4 regions of the Mesorhizobium sp. RIZ17 genome follow, and region 1 is predicted to be linked to each of the others. Evidence: predicted binding sites of a transcription regulator. Region 1 holds the regulator's gene; each other region holds the start of a gene.
What was found. Region 1 encodes PhoB, which activates phosphate uptake and scavenging genes when phosphate is short. Its sites were predicted from a motif close to TGTCATNNANCTGTCAT; they were not measured.
Positions count from the first base shown of each region.

Region 2: a site for PhoB is predicted at 1,883-1,899, ahead of WDX12_RS13440 (ceramide glucosyltransferase). Genes of this name have one in related genera too.
Region 3: a site for PhoB is predicted at 2,006-2,022, ahead of WDX12_RS09300 (PhoX family protein). Genes of this name have one in related genera too.
Region 4: a site for PhoB is predicted at 1,911-1,927, ahead of WDX12_RS07540 (alkaline phosphatase D family protein). Genes of this name have one in related genera too.

Region 1 is NZ_CP147861.1:1,237,238-1,241,401, reverse strand. Features, by position in the region: gene pstB (phosphate ABC transporter ATP-binding protein PstB) at 1-330, shown strand, start outside; gene phoU (phosphate signaling complex protein PhoU) at 351-1,058, shown strand; gene phoB (phosphate regulon transcriptional regulator PhoB) at 1,075-1,764, shown strand; gene WDX12_RS06100 (ROK family protein) at 2,093-3,334, opposite strand; gene xylF (D-xylose ABC transporter substrate-binding protein) at 3,701-4,164, shown strand, end outside.
Region 2 is NZ_CP147861.1:2,755,849-2,760,012, forward strand. Features, by position in the region: gene argF (ornithine carbamoyltransferase) at 1-59, shown strand, start outside; gene WDX12_RS13430 (Hsp33 family molecular chaperone) at 183-1,211, shown strand; gene apaG (Co2+/Mg2+ efflux protein ApaG) at 1,386-1,778, opposite strand; gene WDX12_RS13440 (ceramide glucosyltransferase) at 1,999-3,141, shown strand; gene WDX12_RS13445 (O-succinylhomoserine sulfhydrylase) at 3,187-4,164, opposite strand, start outside.
Region 3 is NZ_CP147861.1:1,866,751-1,870,914, reverse strand. Features, by position in the region: gene WDX12_RS09300 (PhoX family protein) at 1-1,943, opposite strand, end outside; gene WDX12_RS09295 (hypothetical protein) at 2,334-2,672, shown strand; gene WDX12_RS09290 (phosphatase PAP2 family protein) at 2,687-3,388, shown strand; gene WDX12_RS09285 (helix-turn-helix domain-containing protein) at 3,478-3,747, shown strand; gene WDX12_RS09280 (DMT family transporter) at 3,761-4,164, opposite strand, start outside.
Region 4 is NZ_CP147861.1:1,527,442-1,531,605, forward strand. Features, by position in the region: gene WDX12_RS07535 (hypothetical protein) at 1-31, shown strand, start outside; gene WDX12_RS07540 (alkaline phosphatase D family protein) at 265-1,839, opposite strand; gene WDX12_RS07545 (MFS transporter) at 2,149-3,432, opposite strand; gene WDX12_RS07550 (TetR/AcrR family transcriptional regulator) at 3,511-4,119, shown strand.

The sequences.
Region 1 (4,164 bases):
GCCAGCGGCCTCAGCCTTTCCGGCGGCCAACAGCAGCGCCTGTGCATCGCCCGCACCGTGGCGGTGAAGCCCGAGGTCATCCTGCTCGACGAGCCGGCCTCGGCGCTCGATCCGCTGTCGACCGCCAAGATCGAGGAACTGATCGACGAGTTGCAGGCCGACTATACGATCGTCATCGTCACCCACAACATGCAGCAGGCGGCGCGCGTGTCGAGGCAGACGGCGTTCATGTATCTGGGCGAGCTGGTGGAGTTCGACCGGACCGAGAAGATCTTCACCTCGCCCCGCGAAAAGCGCACGCAGGACTACATCACCGGCCGCTTCGGCTGAGTTCATACGAGGACATCATCATGGCCGAACATACCGTCGCCTCCTTCGACGAGGATCTGAGGCAGATCAGCCGGCTTATCAACGACATGGGCGATCTGGCCGGCTCCATGGTCGGCGGCGCGACCAGGGCCCTGCTCGAAACCGACAATGCGCTGGCGCAGCGCGTCGTCTCCGACGACGCCATCATGGACGCGCGCCAGCGCGAGCTTGACGACCGCGCCATCACGCTGATCGCCAAGCGGCAGCCGATGGCGGACGACCTGCGCAACGTTGTCGGCTCGATCCGCATGGCGGGCGATCTCGAACGCATCGGCGATCTTGCCAAGAACATCGCCAAGCGCGTTGGCGCGGTCGGCGTCAGCACCGCGCCGCGCGACCTCACGCATTCGATCGATTCCATGGCGCAGCTGGTGCTGATCCAGGTCCAGGCCGTGACCCAGGAATATATGGTGGGCGACGCCACTGCGCTGGCCAAGCTGCGCAACGACGACGAGCGCATCGACGTCAAATACACGTCCGTCTTCCGCGAGCTGTTGACCTACATGATGGAAGATCCGCGCAACATCACCGCTTGCACGCATCTTCTGTTCTGCGCCAAGAATCTCGAGCGCATCGGCGACCATGTGACCAACATCGCCGAGAACGCCTATTATGTGCTCACCGGTACGCAATTGCCCGCCAACCGTCCCAAGCAGGACGAGACGGCAATGTCGGCGCCGGCGGCCTGACGAGAAGGTTACCCCGATGATCGCGCCACGCATCATGGTGGTGGAGGATGAGGAGCCGCTGGGGGTGCTGCTCCGCTACAATCTCGAATCCGAGGGTTACCAGGTGGAAGTGGTGACCCGCGGCGACGAGGCCGAAATCCGCCTTCAGGAAAACGTTCCCGACCTGCTCGTGCTCGACTGGATGGTGCCGGCGGTTTCCGGCATCGAGCTCTGCCGGCGCCTCAGGATGCGGCCCGAGACCGAGCGGCTGCCGATCATCATGCTGACGGCGCGGGGCGAGGAAAGCGACCGCGTGCGCGGGCTCTCGACCGGCGCCGACGACTACCTGGTCAAGCCGTTCTCGACGCCGGAATTCATGGCGCGCGTCAAGGCGCTGCTGCGCCGCGCCAAGCCGGAGGTGCTGTCCAGCGTGCTCAAGGTCGGCGACATCGTGCTCGACCGCGAGTCGCATCGCGTCTACCGCAAGAAGAGCGAGATAAGGCTCGGCCCGACCGAGTTCCGCCTGCTCGAATTCATGATGCGGCATCCTGGCCGCGTGTTCTCGCGCAGCCAACTGCTCGACAATGTCTGGGGCGAGACGATCTATATCGACGAGCGCACGGTGGACGTCCATGTCGGCCGCCTGCGCAAGGCGGTCAACAACGGCCGCATGCCCGACGTCATCCGAACCATTCGCGGGGCGGGTTACGCGATCAGGGAGGATTAGGGATAGGGCGCGGAAGCGCTGACGGGCTCCGCTCCCGGCATCTGCGATGGTGATTAGCCGAGACGCTTCTAGCGTCGTCATCCACGGGCGGAGCAAGGAGCGTAGCGACGCAGCGCAGACCCGAGGATCCATTCCGTGACTTCGACGCGCCGGGGCGGTGCAGAATTCTGCTCCGCTGCGCCTACGATCGAAGTAACGGCATGGATTCCAGGGTCTGCGCTGCGTCGCTTCGCTCCTGTTTCGCCCTGGAATGACGAAGCTGCGGGGCCATCGCTAATCTCAAGCGTCTGCTGCTGTCCTCAGCGACCAGCGGTCACTTCAAAGCCGCTCAGGCCACGTTTTTTCCGCTGCCCGCTCTTGCCTGCATGCCCGGCGCGAAAATCTCCTGGTCGACGAAGGTCAGCGCGCGCATGGCGCAGCCTTCGCGGATCAGCGGCAGCTCGTTAGGCTCGGTGTCGAAGGAGATCGATTCCGAGTGCTGGCCGCCCGCGGTCTGGGCGATCGCCTCCCTTAGCGCCGGCTCGATCAGGTCGAAGGCGGCCGCGCTGACGCCGACCATGGCCACGGGCGCCGGGTCGATGAGGGCGAACAGGCTGCCGAGACCGAAACCAAGCGCCTCGCCTGCCCGACGGTAAGCCTCCCGCTCGGGGCCGTCCTTCTCGCGCGCCTTGGCGGCCAGGGCTCGCATGTCGGCGTCGCCGACGTCGACCGGCTCGGCGTCCTCGCTCATTTTCATGGCGCTGCGCCAGATCGCGTAATTGCCGGCATAGGCCTCGACGCAGCCGCGCCGGCCGCAGCGGCAAAGCGCGCCGCCCGGGCGGTGGATCATGTGGCCGAATTCGCCGCCCGAGGAATGCGTGCCGGTGAACAGCGCGCCCTTCAGCACCAGACCCATGCCGATGCCGTGCGACAGGAGGATGGCGATGAAGTCGTCGCGATAGCGCTCGGGGTCGCGCCATTGCAGCGCCACCGCCATCATGTTGCAGTCGTTCTCCATGGTGGCGGGGATGCCGAATTCCTGCTCGAGGATGTCGGCGAAAGGAATGTCGGTCAGCGGCGTTATCGGCGACCACAGCATGGCCCGTGCGTGGGAATCGGTGATGCCCTGGATGCCCATGGCGATGCGGGCGACGCTGCTCACGTCGAGGTCGGGATCCTGCAGCCGGCGCCGGACGATCGCCACGCATTCGCCGATCAAGTCGTCGCGGGGCATGACAAGCGTGTCCAAGCGCTGCTGCTCCTCGGCGACCACCTGGCCGGCATAATCGATCACGGCGACCGACAGGAAGTTCAGCGACAAGACCACGGTCAGCACCGCGGCGGCTTCAGGGTTCAGCGCCAGGCCGATCTGCGGCCGGCCGCGTTTCAGCGCCGTCGGCTCGCTGGCCTTGCTCTCGGTGAGAATGCCTTCCTGGATCAGATCGGCGGAGATCGCCGAAATGGTCGAGTGGCTGAGCCCGGTGGTGGCGGCAATCTCCGTGCGCGAAGGCTGGCCGGCGCGGCGCACGGCCGAAATCACCATGGCGCGGTTGCGCCGGCGCAAATCGTCGTGACGGATTCCGACCGACATGTCTTCGCACGTCCTCCCCGGTCATCGCGGCCTTGTGATGATGCCATGGCCTAGCGTTGACACGCCAGACGGTTCACCATTTGCGGAAACGGCGAACCGTCTGTCTTTTGTTCTGACGCAATTCCGGGCGGAAAACCGCTGCGCACTTTTCCTGGAATTGCTTCTGGATACTGGCAGAAGCCAAGGTCCATGTCATTATTTATTGCGGGTGTCGAAAAAAATGTTCGGACCCATCAAAACCCATCAGAATCGCGGTTGACAGCGTCGTTTTGCTGGATCACTATTTTTTTGAGGCTCGAAAAAAAGCCTCTGTACCGGCCTTCGGGCCAGTCTGGGTCGCGCCGCACAGAGCGCAGGGAGGATATCATGAAGAAATTCGCAGCCGCCATCCTGGCGGGCGTTGCCATGTCGCTGACGTTGGCGTCGGTCGCCGAGGCGAAGGACAAGGTGATCGGCGTCTCTTGGTCGAATTTCCAGGAAGAGCGCTGGAAGACCGACGAAGCGGCGATGAAGGCAGCCATCGAGGCCGCCGGCGACAAGTATATTTCGGCCGACGCGCAGTCCAATCCGGGCAAGCAGCTGACCGATGTCGAAAGCCTGATCTCGCAGGGCGCCAATTCGCTGATCATCCTGGCTCAGGATGCCTCGGCCATCGGTCCGGCGGTGCAGAAGGCGCTCGACGAAGGCATTCCGGTCGTCGGCTATGACCGCCTGATCGAGAACAAGGACGTCTTCTACCTGACCTTCGACAACAAGGAAGTCGGCCGCATGCAGGCCCGCGAGGTGTTCAAGGCCAAGCCGGAAGGCAACTACGTCTTCATCAAGGGCTC
Region 2 (4,164 bases), 1.5 Mb from region 1:
AGGCCGAGAACCGGCTGCACGCCCAGAAGGCGGTGCTGGCTTGGTGCCTGGGCGCTTGAGAAGGGCCGACCTGACCGCTTCCGGCCCGATCGGGGTCAACTTGATCTGGGGATATGTGATGCCTATTTGCGGGCCATCACGTAAATTGAACGCGCTTCGACGCATGCGGCTCATCGGGTTGCATGGCTGCGCCCCGGAGTTTTGTCATGTTGGAAACCCATACCTTGGCTGAGCATAGACCCCAACTCGGTGAATTCGGCTTCGCCGGCGACGATCACGTCGTACCTTACGAGGTCGCGCCGCTCGATGTGCGCGGCCGCACCGTGCAGCTCGGGCCGATGCTCGACGCTATCTTGAGCCGCCACGATTATCCCGAGCCGGTCGCCCGTCTTTTGGCGGAAGCCTGTGTGCTCACCGTGCTGCTCGGCACCTCGCTGAAGTTTGAAGGCAAGTTCATCCTGCAGACCCGTACCGACGGTCCGGTGGACATGCTGGTGGCTGATTTCTCGACCCCGCATGCGCTGCGCGCCTATGCGCGCTTCGACGCCGACCGGCTGCAGGCGCTGATCGCCGCCGGCGAGACCTCGCAGCAGACGCTGCTCGGCAACGGCGTCCTGGCGCTGACCATCGACCAGGGCGCGCATACGCAGCGCTACCAGGGCATCGTCCAGCTCGACGGCACCTCGCTCGAGGATGCCGCGCGCACCTACTTCCGGCAGTCGGAGCAGATCCCGACCGAGATCAAGATGTCGGTCGCCAAGCTGGTCACGCCCGGCCCGGGCGGCGCGCGCGAGCAGTGGCGTGCCGGCGGCATCCTGGCGCAGTTCCTGCCGCAATCGCCGGAGCGCATGCGCGTTCCCGATATTTCCGGCGGCGACGGTGATCCGCGCGACGTCGCGGACCACCCGGCCGACAATTCCTGGCAGGAGTTGCTGGCGCTGCTCGGCACCATCGAGCCGACCGAGCTGATCGACCCGACGGTGGGCGCCGAGCGGCTGCTCTACCGGCTGTTCCACGAACATGGCGTGCGCGTCTTCCGCGGCGTGCCGGTCGCCGACCAATGCTCCTGCTCGCGCGAGAAGATCCACGGCATCCTCGAAGGCTTTTCGGCGCAGGAGATCAAGGACTCGACCGAGGACGGCGGCATCCACGTCGCTTGCGAGTTCTGCTCGACGCAGTACGACTTCGACCCGGCCGAATTCGTGAAGTAAGCCCCTTCCTTCTCCCCGTTTCACGGGGAGAAGGTGCCCGAAGGGCGGATGAGGGGCAGCGCCGTCATTGGTGAAGATGGTCACCGAGGCCGTCGTCTAAAGAAAATCTCGAACCTCGGCGCCGCCCCTCATTGCCCTGCCGGGCATTTCTCCATGTATACGGGGAGAAAGAAGCTAGTTCACCGTGCGCCTCGTCCCCGGCATATCGAGCGAGAAAGCCGGAATGGCGATATCGAACGTCTCGCCGCGGCCGTTGCGCATCGTGTAATGGCCGACCATGATGCCCGACGGCGTCGAGAGCGGGCAGCCCGAGGTATACTGATAGCTGTCGCCGGGATTGAGCTCCGGCTGGTCGCCGACGACGCCGGCGCCGCGCACCTCCTCGACCCGGCCCCGACCGTCGGTGATATGCCAGTAGCGCGACAGAAGCTGCACGAAATCGTCGGAGCGGTTGTCGATCGTCACCTGGTAGCCCCAGACATAGCGGTTCTCGGACGGATCGGATCGGTCCTCCAGGTAGAAGGGCCTGACCAGCACTTCGATGTTGCGCGTCACTGCGCGATACATGGGCCACTCCGGTTGCCGCCGCGGAATATATGTCACGCTCCGCTCTTAGTAGACGTAGCGCCGACCATCCTGCCAGCCTTGTAAGCGCAGGTGCCGAAAAACAATGTCATTTAAGTGACATACGACAATGTTGGTGTGCACAAACCGCGCCGGGCGACTCGGGCGCTCTGTCGACTGATGAAACGGCCGCATGCGGCCTTTCGGGAGTGACCAGATCTCGATGGAACTGACTATCGCAGCCGGCCTGGCTTCGTCAGCCCTTCTCCTTTCCAATCTCGCCAGCATCGTGCTCGCCTCCTCGCGGCTCGAACGGCGGCGTGTCATAGCGCCGCCCGCCGGCGCGCAGCCGGTCTCGATCATCGTGCCGGCGCGCGGCGTCGAGCCGTTCACGCAGGAGACCTTGCAGCGCGCCTTCTCGCTCGACTGGCCGCGCTATGAGCTGATCTTCTGCGTCGCGCATGCCGAAGACCCGGTGGTCAGGCTGATCGATGCGGCGATGGCGCGCTACCCGGAGGTTCCGGCGCGGCTGCTGATCGGCGACGACCGCATCAGCGCCAATCCCAAGCTCAACAACTGCGTCAAGGGCTGGCAGGCGGCCAGGCACGATTGGGTCATCCTTGCCGATTCCAACGTGCTGATGCCGAGGGACTACGTCCAGCAGCTGATGGCGGCATGGCGCGCGGACACCGGCCTCGTCTGCTCGACGCCGATCGGCTCGCGGCCGGACGGGTTTTGGGCCGAGGTCGAATGCGCCTTCCTCAACACGCTGCAAGCGCGCTGGCAGTATGCCGGCCAGGCGCTCGGCCTCGGCTTCGCCCAGGGCAAGAGCATGCTGTGGAACAAGCCGATGCTGGACGCCAATGGCGGTATCCAGGCTTTGGCCGCCGAGATCGCCGAGGATGCGGCAGCCACCAAGCTGGTCAACAGCCTGGGGCTCAACGTCAATCTCGTCGCTTCGCCTTTCGAGCAGCCGCTCGGCCAGCGCCGGTTCGCCGAGATCTGGTCGCGCCAGACGCGGTGGGCGCGGCTGCGCCGGGTCACGTTCCTGCTGTTCTTCGCGCCCGAGATTCTCACCGGCGCCGCGATGGCGCTGCTGCTGGCGCTGATTGCCGCTGCAAGCGCCGGCGTCAGCCTGCCCTCAACGGCCTTGTGCGTGGTGGCGATCGCCTACCTGCCGGAATGCCTGCTGGCCTCGGCCAAGGGTTGGTACCTGTCGCCGCGCACCGTCACCGCGATGATCGTGCGCGACGCGATGCTGCCCGCCATCTGGGCGCGCGCCTGGTTCGGCGGCGCCGTCGAATGGCGCGGCAACGCCATGACCATCCGCACCAAGGCGGCGACCGAACTGGAAGAGCTCGCCTGAGCCGATTGCGGCTTAGGCGCGCTTAAGCTAGCGCCAGGTGGGCTGTTACTTCGCCGCCTTCAGCGCCTGCTCGATGTCCTCCAGCAGATCGTCGGTGTCCTCCAGGCCAACCGAAAGCCTGAGCGTGCCTGGCCCGATGCCAAGCTCTGCCCGCGCCTCGTCGCTCAGGTTCTTGTGCGTGGTCGTCGCCGGGTGGGTGATCAGGCTCTTGGCGTCGCCGAGATTATTCGAGATCAGCACGATATCGAGCGCGTTCTGGAAGGCGAAGGCCGCCTGCTTGCCGCCCTTGACGTCGAGGCAGATCAATGTCGAGCCGCCCGACATCTGCTTCCTGACGATGTCGGCCTGCGGATGGTCGGCCCGGCCCGGATAGATGACGCGGGCTATCTCCGATCGGCCGGCGAGGAAATCGGCGATCTTGCCGGCGCTCTCGGTCTGCTGGCGCACGCGCAGCGGCAGCGTCTCCAGCCCTTTCAACAGCGTCCAGGCGTTGAAAGGCGACAGGCTCGGGCCGGTGTGGCGGAAATAGTCGTGCAGGTTCTCGTCGATCCACTTCTTGTCCGACAGGATGACGCCGCCGAGGCAGCGGCCCTGGCCGTCTATGTGCTTGGTCGCCGAATAGACGACGATATGGGCGCCGAGCTGCAACGGCTTTTGCTGCAGCGGCGTGGCAAAGACATTGTCGACGATCAGCCTGGCGCCGATCGAATTGGCGAGCTTGGCGACCGCGGCGATGTCGACCACTTCCAGCGTCGGATTGGTCGGGCTCTCGAGGAAGAACAGCTTGGTATTCGGCCTTACCGCCTTTTCCCAATTGGCGATGTCGGTGCCGTCGACCAGCGTTGCCTGGATGCCGTAGCGCGGCGCCAGCGTCTCGACCACCCAGCGACAGGAACCGAACAGCGCGCGCGCCGCGACGATATGGTCGCCGGCCTTGGCGCTGCAAAGCAGCGCCGCCGTTACCGCCGCCATGCCGGAGGCCGTGGCGCGGGCATCCTCGGCGCCTTCCAACGCGCACATGCG
Region 3 (4,164 bases), 630 kb from region 1:
ACCGGCATGTCCGGCTTGAAGTCCGGCCAGCGGGTCGACGGATCCTCGTAGTAGGACGGACGGCCAAAGCCTTCCCAGTCCTCGCCGCCATCGCCCGGATGCTGGACGGCGACGAAAGCCGTCTGGTCGTCCGGCGCGAAGAGCGGGCCGCACATTTCGGCGCCGATCGGCACACGGAAGAACAGTTTCGAAGTCGCCCGCGCCGGGCCTTCGGTGTCGACCGCCCAGAGGCCGTCGGTGCGGCCGGTGGCCTTCGGGCCCTGGCCGTCGGTGGCGACCCACAGCCGCCCGGCGGAATCGACGGCGCAGTTGTCCGGCATGCCGAACCAGCCATGGGCGGTGGTCGCGGTCGAGAAGGTGGCGCCGACATCGGCCACCGACGGATCGCCGCATTTCAACAGCACTTCCCACTTGCCCTTGGCAGCGGCGAAGTCGCCGCCATCCTCGACGATCTCGATGATGTGGCCGAAGGCGTTGTCGGCGCGCGGGTTGGCGGCGTCGACCTGCTCGGCCTTGCGCTTGGAATTGTTGGTCAGCATGACATAGACCTTGCCGTTGCCGGCATTGGGCTGGATATCCTCCGGCCGGTCCATCTTGGTGGCGCCGAGCAGGTCGGCGGCGCGCCGCGTCTCGATCAGCACGTCGGCCTGGGACGCAAAGCCGTTCTCCGCCGTCAGCGGGCCCTGCCCGAACACGATCGGCATCCATTCGACCGAACCGTCCTCGGCGAACTTCGCCACATGCAGCGTGCCGTCGTCGAGCAGGTTCATGTTGGCCGCGCGGTCATCGGGATTGAACTTACCGGCGGTGACGAATTTGTAGACATAGTCGAAGCGCTCGTCGTCGCCGAGATAGAAGACGACGCGGCCGTCCTTGGCGACGATCGATTCGGCGCCCTCATGCTTGAAACGGCCCATGGCGGTGCGCTTCCGCGGCACGGAGTTGGGATCGTTGACGTCGACCTCGACGATCCAGCCGAAACGGTTCGGCTCGTTCGGCTCCTTGGCGAGGTTGAAGCGATCGTAATGCGCGCCCCACTCATAAGCGCCTTCCGGAATGCCGAGGCGCTTGTAGTTGGCGGCCTCCTTGTGGCCCGCCGGCAGGTCGCCGGAAAAGTAGCCGTGGATGTTCTCCTCGGCCATCACATAGGTGCCCCAGGGCGTGACGCCGCCGGCGCAATTGTTCATGGTGCCGATGACCTTCGTTCCGGACGGATCGGCATTGGTCTTGAGGCGATCATGCCCGGCGGCCGGACCGGACAGCGCCATTTCGGTGTTGGAGGTGATGCGGCGGTTGAGCTTGCCGTCGCGCACCACCTGCCACTTGCCGTCCTGCTTGCGGATCTCGACGATGGTGCCGCCATGCGCGGCCATCTCGACATCGACCTGCTGCTTCGAAAGCGGTGCGACCTCGGCCTTCTTCTTCCCGTCCTTCTCGACGACCGAAACGATGCCGGGGAACATCAGATGCGGGTTGGTGTATTCGTGGTTGACGACCAAAATGCCGTGCTCGGCCGAGCCGTCGATCGGGATATAGCCGACATAGTCGTTGTTGTAGCCGAACTGCCTGGCCTGTGCCTCGGCCGACTGTTTTGTCGGATCGAACTCCGGCGAGTCGGCGAAGAGCGGATCGCCCCAGCGCAACAGCACGTCGGCGTCATAGCCCGGCGCGACATGGTGCCTGTCGTCGATGCCGGTCTCGAGCTCGTCGAATTTGAAGGCCGAGCCTTCGGCAGCGCGCGCCTCGTCGGCGGCGACCAGGGCCAGCGGGCTGACGGTGGCGGCGATGGCCGAGACAGCCAGCGAACCCATGAGGAAGCCGCGGCGCGAGAAACGCGCGGCGATGATCTCGCCCATGGTGCGGTTGTCGGTCGGGTTGACGGGCGGGCCGTCATTTTCCTCGAGCTGGCTGGTCCGGAAACGGGTCTCAGGGGTCACGGTCATGTTGTTCCTCTGGCTTCTTGAGGTGGCTGGGGATTTGACCTTTCGACCCCTAAAGCGCGCCGATCACATTTTCGTGACATGGATTCGGCGTAGCCCATCGCTGGTGGTCGATGCCGGCCCCTTTCTCCCCGTACAGTAGCCTACCGTGCACACATCTTCTGTGATTGGCGTGCCTGATCAGGCCGAGGCTTGATTGCCACGTGGTTCCCCCAATCCGTCGCTGCTTCGCAGCGCCACCTCGCCAAAGACCAGCCGCTTGGAAATCTGTGCATGCCGTAGGTACGGTGACGGGGAGAAGGAGGCTTCGCCGCGATCAGCTTGACGGCTTCGCCCGCTTCGGAAACAAGGGCGGCGGCCGGCGCGGCGACGGCGTTCAAGAAGGGACGGCAAGTGAGTTTCTGGGGACTGGCGCAGCTCGGCATTTCGACGGTGATGTTCCTGCTGGCGGCGATGGTGGCCAAGCACTGGGGGATGGCGCCGAGCCTGGCCAAACTGCTTTTGACATTGGCGCTCTACACGGCGGGCAATCTGATCATGCTGCGGCTGGTGCGCGAGTTCGGCATGTCGGTATCGTTCAGCCTGTCGGCGGTGATCCAGCTTGTCGCGGTGAATGCCGTGGCGCTCGTCTTCTTCGGCGAACGGCTGAACACGCTCCAGGCGACCGGGGTGGTTCTGGCGATCGCCGCCGTCGCCCTGATCACGCTCGGGCCCTATATGCAGAAGCTCTAACCCTCGAGCCTCTCATGAAGCCATCCTCCGGCGCGCTGTTTGCAAAGATAGAATTCCCCCTGCTCCTGGCCGGGCTGGCCATCGCCGGCTGTCTGTGGGGCTTCGAGGAATTGATGGAAGTGGCGCGCGCCACGACCCCGCACGCCTTCGATACGGAAATCCTGCTTGCCTTCCGCCACGCCGGGCAGCCGGACAGTCCGATCGGCCCGCCCTGGCTGGAGGGCGCGGTGCGCGACATCACCGCGCTGGGCAGCACCGCCGTCCTGGTGCTGATCACGACGGCGACGATCGTCTATCTGCTCTTGATCCGCAGACCGGCGACAGCCCTGTTCATGTTCGCGGCCGTAGCGGGCGGGCAGGTGCTTTCCAGCCTGCTCAAGCTCGAGGTCGACCGGCCGCGCCCCGACCTCGTCTCGCATCTCGTCACCGAGACGTCGCTGTCCTTTCCAAGCGGCCACGCGATGCTGTCGGCGGTGACCTATCTGACCCTCGGCTCGCTGGCGGCCCGCTTCCTGCCGGACCGCAGGTCGAAAGTCTTCGTGCTTGGCCTTGCCGTCCTCACCACGGTGCTGGTCGGCACCAGCCGCGTCTATCTCGGCGTGCACTGGCCGTCCGACGTGCTTGCCGGCTGGTGCGCGGGCTTCGCCTGGGCCATGCTGTGCTGGCTCGCGGCGCGGCTGTTGCAGCGGCGCAAAGTGGTGGCCGACAGCGATTGACCGATGGTTGACGCATGTAAATTGACGCTTTAGACATTGTAATATTTACAATTTACATCTTCCATAGCTTCAAAAACGGATTCCGGCCGATGATCACTGCCGCACAGATGCGCGCCGCGCGGGCGTTGACCGGCATCGACCAGAAGACGCTCGCCGAGCGCGCCGGGGTCTCGCTTCCAACGATCCAGCGCATGGAAGCGAGCGACGGCGTCGTCCGGGGCGTGGTCGACACGCTGATGAAGGTCATCCAGGCGCTCGACGCGGTCGGCGTGGAGCTGATCGGCGAGAACCAGGCCAGCGAGCGCGGCGGCAGGGGCGTGCGCCTCAAGGCGACCGCGGCGCAGAGCCCGCAAGGCTAGTCTAAGCCATCCTTCACACCGCCGCTTCGATCGGCTCGGCAAGCTTCGGATTGGCGCGCGCGGCAATCAGGCAGCCGGCAACGATGAGGCATGCCCCTGCCAGCGTGGTCCAGGCCACTTTCTCGCCGAAGAAGAACCAGCCAAGCGCGATCGCCCAGATGAAGGCCGAGTATTCGGTCGGGATCAGATATTGCGCTTCGGCACGGGCGTAGGACCAGCTCATCAGAAATTGCCCGGCGAGCGACAGCAGCGCCACCCCCGCCAGGGGAAGCCAGAGATCGCTCGGCAGCGCAACGGCGAGCCAAGGTGCCGCGAGACCAAGGATGAGTGCGACGAAGAGGTTCTGGAACAGCATGATCTCGACCGGCCTGGCCAGCAGCGCCTGTTGCCGCGAGAGGATCAGATTGTAGGCATAGA
Region 4 (4,164 bases), 290 kb from region 1:
GAAAATCCCCACAACCTGCTATCCGGATTGACCTGCCGCTGCGCACAACGCGGCAAACGTAGCGATCCTTCGCGCCCCCCTCTGCCCTGCCGGGCATCTCCCCCTCTTGGGGGGAGATTGGCTGTGACGCTCGCTTTCGCCAATCGCCGACATTGCAGAAGGAGCTAGGCGCCGAAACTGCTAATCTCCCCCCAAGAGGGGGAGATGGCCGGCAGGCCAGAGGGGGGCGCTGTCCCGCCGGCGTTCCTAATTTCCTCAACGACCTTACGCAGACCGCACCGGATCGAGCGTGACCTTGTAAAGCTCGTTGTCGTCGCGATCCATCAGCCGCACGGTGAGCTGCTCGGTGGCGCCGGAGATATCGACCAGTCCGAAGAACTGCAGCCCGGCCGACGGCGGCAGGTTCTGGCCCTGCTCGGCGGTCGGCGCCTTGATGAATTTCAGCTCGGGCCCAAACGTCATGTCGAGGTCGTTGGGGCCGAAGGTGCCGGCATGGATCGGGCCGGAGACGAATTCCCAGAACGGATTGAAATCCTGGAACTGCGCCTTGTCGGGATTGTAGTAATGCGCCGCGGTGTAGTGGACGTCGGCGGTGAGCCACACCGTGTTGGTGATGCCGGCATTCTTGATGAAGCGCAGCACATCCGCGAATTCGAGCTCGCGACCCTTCGGCGCGCCATTGTCGTTATTGCTGACGGCCTCGAAGCCGACCTTCTTCGCCGCGTCGTCCCAGACCACGAGGCTGAGCGGCATGTCGGCGGCGATGATCTTCCAGGTCGCCTTGGAGTTGGCCAGCTCGCGCTTCAGCCACTTGGACTGCTCCTCGCCGATCATGCGCGACTTCGGCGTCAGCGTTTCATCCAGATTGGGGCCGTTGGGGCCGCGATAGGAGCGCATGTCGAGGAAGAACACGTCGAGCAGCGGCCCGTGCGAGATCTTGCGGTAGACGCGGCCCGGCTCCGACGGCTCGTAGCGGATGGTGGTCATTTCGTGGAAGGCGCGTGCCGCCCGGGCGGCCAGCACATGGATCGACTTTTCCTTGTAGCGGTCGTCGGCGGCGAGATTCTTCGAATCCGACCAGTTGTTGAGCACCTCGTGGTCGTCCCACTGGTAGAAGGTCGGGCAGATGGCGGAGAGGCCAAGCACATGCTTGTCCATCATGTTGTATTTCCACTGGTCGCGGTACTCGTCCAGCGTCTCGGCGACCTTGCGCTTGCCGTCGAGCATGACGACGTTCTTCCACTTACCGCCGCCGGGCAGGTCGACCTCATCCTTCATGGCGCCGTCGGCATAGATCGTGTCGCCGGAATGCAGGAAAAAGTCCGGCGTGTGCTTGGCGATGGTCGAATAGGTCTTCATGCCGGTCTCGTCGATGCCCCAGCCCTGACCGGCCGTGTCGCCGGACCAGGCGAAGCGCACGTCGCGCTTTGACGACGGCGCGGTGCGGAAGCGGCCGACGATCGGCTCGGAGACGGCGTTGATGTCGGAAAGATCGGCAGCAGTCATGCGGTAGAAGATGTCCTGGTCCGAAGCGAGGTCGGTGAGCAGCCGCTTGACCGTATAGTCGCTGGCCGGCGAGGTATCGAGGGCAGCCAGCCTGGTCGCGTTGGCGAAGCTTTCGGTCGTCGACACTTCATACATCACGCGCGCCGGGCGGTCGGTGCGGGTCCACACCATGCCGGACGTGGCGTCGACGTCGCCGGACTGGACGCCATGCGTGAAGGCCGGCCGCTGGCTGGCGCGGGAATAATAGGGCAGCGCGAGCCCGGAGGCGCCGACAAGGCCAAAGGCACTGGCCGAGGTGACGAAAGCGCGGCGGGTCAACGAGAGCTTGTTCATGGCTGTCTCCGGATGGCGTTGAACGGGACCGCCAAGCTCACGCCTCAATGTTTCAGGCACATTTCGGAACCATGAAGTTTTGATAACAGTCGACAGCTCTTCCCTTCTCCCCTTGTGGGAGAAGGTGGATCGGCGCGTTAGCGCCGAGACGGATGAGGGGTGTTCCAGCGGAGTGAGGCGTTGACGTTCCTATGGGTGAGGCGTCGCCGGCGTTCCAGCTGAGTGAGACGCTGGCTTTCCCTGGAGCACCCCTCATCCGACCGCTTCGCGGCCACCTTCTCCCACAAGGGGAGAAGGAAAAGTCGCGCCTTAAGCCGCCTGCGGCTCCGGCTCGAACGCCGGCTTGCTGGTATTGATCAGCAGCGAGATGCACGCCGCCGCAATACCGGTCATTCCGGCGATCAGGAAGGCCAGCTCGTAATTGCCCTGCAGCTCGCGCATCGTGCCGCCGAAGGCTGCGGCCGCCGCTGCGCCCACCTGGTGGCCGGCGACGATCCAGCCGAACACGATCGGCCCGCTGCGGTCGCCGAACGCCTCGTTGGCGAGCCTGAGCGTCGGCGGCACCGTGGCGATCCAGTCGAGGCCGTAGAGCACGGCGAAGATGACCAGGCTGGTCGCCGAGAAACCGGAATAAGGCAGGTAGATCAGCGACAGCCCGCGCACCGCGTAGTAGACGCCGAGCAGCTTGCGCGGATCGAAGCGGTCGGTGAGCCAGCCGGACAGCGTGGTGCCGATCAGGTCGAAGATGCCCATCATCGACAGCAGCCCGGCCGCCTGCACCTCGCCGATGCCCATGTCGCCGCAGAAGGCGATGAGATGCGTGCCGACGAGGCCGTTGGTGGTGAAGCCGCAGACGAAGAAGGTGGCGAACAGATACCAGAACACCCGCGTTCCGGCGGCGCGGCGCAACGTGTTCAGCGTATGCGCCAGGAAATTGCCCTGCGATGCCGGCGAGATGGGGGGCACGTCGTCGGCATCCGCGCCGTAGCGCACCTGGCCGATGGAAGCGGGACGCTCCGGCACCAGCAGCAAGACGAACGGGATCAGCGCCGCCGTCGCGATCGCGACCGCTATCGCCACCGGCTTCCAGCCGCCGCTCTGCGCCAGCGAAGCGATGAGCGGCAGGAACACAAGCATGCCGGTGGCGCTGGAGGCCGACATCAGACCCATCATCAGGCCGCGATTGGTCTTGAACCAGCGGTTGACGATGGTGGCGCCCAGCACGCTCGCTACCGCGCCCGAACCGATGCCGGAAAACACGCCCCAGGTGATGAAGAGGTGCCAGGGCTCGGTCATCAACAGGCTGAGCGCGGTCGATCCCGACATCACCAGCAGCGCGCCGAGCAGCGTGCGGCGCAGCCCGATGCGTTCCATCAGCGCGGCGGCGAACGGTCCGGTCAAGCCGTAAAGCAGGATGCCGACGCTGGCGGCCCAGGAGGTGACGTCGCGCCGCCAGCCGAAGCTTTCTTCCAGCGGAACCATCATCACCGACGGCGCCGAACGAAGCCCCGCCGCGATCAGCAAACAGAAGAAAATGACGGCAACGACGACGAAAGCGTAACGCTGGCCAAACGGGCGGGACTGGACTATCATGTTACTGACCGGTACGTTGCAATGGGATAGCGCCATACATACGTACCGGTCAGTAACATTGTCAAGCGAGTTGTTTGCATGCCATCGGACAATAAAATTGAAGCGTCGATCAGTGAGGCCCCCGCCCCAAGGGCGGCGGACAAGATCCTGGACGTGGCGCGCGACCTCTTTTATCGCGAGGGCATCAGGGCGATCGGCGTCGACGAGATCGTCAAGCGCGCCGGCGTCACCAAGCCGAGCCTCTACCGCAGCTTTCCGTCCAAGGACGAGCTCGCCGCCTCTTATCTGCGCAAATATGACCTGGAATTCTGGGAGCGGTTCGACGAGGCCGTCGACGCGCATCCGGGCAATCCGCGCGCCCAGATCATCGCATTCCTGACCCGGGTCGGCAAACGCACCCAGAAACCGGACTATCGCGGCTGCGGCATGACCAACGCTGCGGTGGAATATCCCGAGCCCGGACACCCCGCGCGAGTGGTGAGCGAGAACAACAAGGTGGAATTGCGCCGGCGCCTGCGCGCCATGGCTGCAGCAATGGGCGCCGCCGATTCCGACACGCTGGGCGACGGCCTGCTGCTCCTCATCGAGGGCGCCTATATCAGCGGCCAGCTTTTCGGCCTTGGCGGACCGGCGGCCGCCGTCGCCCGCAACGCCGACCTCTTGATCGAAGCCAGCTTGAAGAAATAGCAAACGACGTTACGCTTTCGGCAACTCGAAACGGAGTTGCCTGCC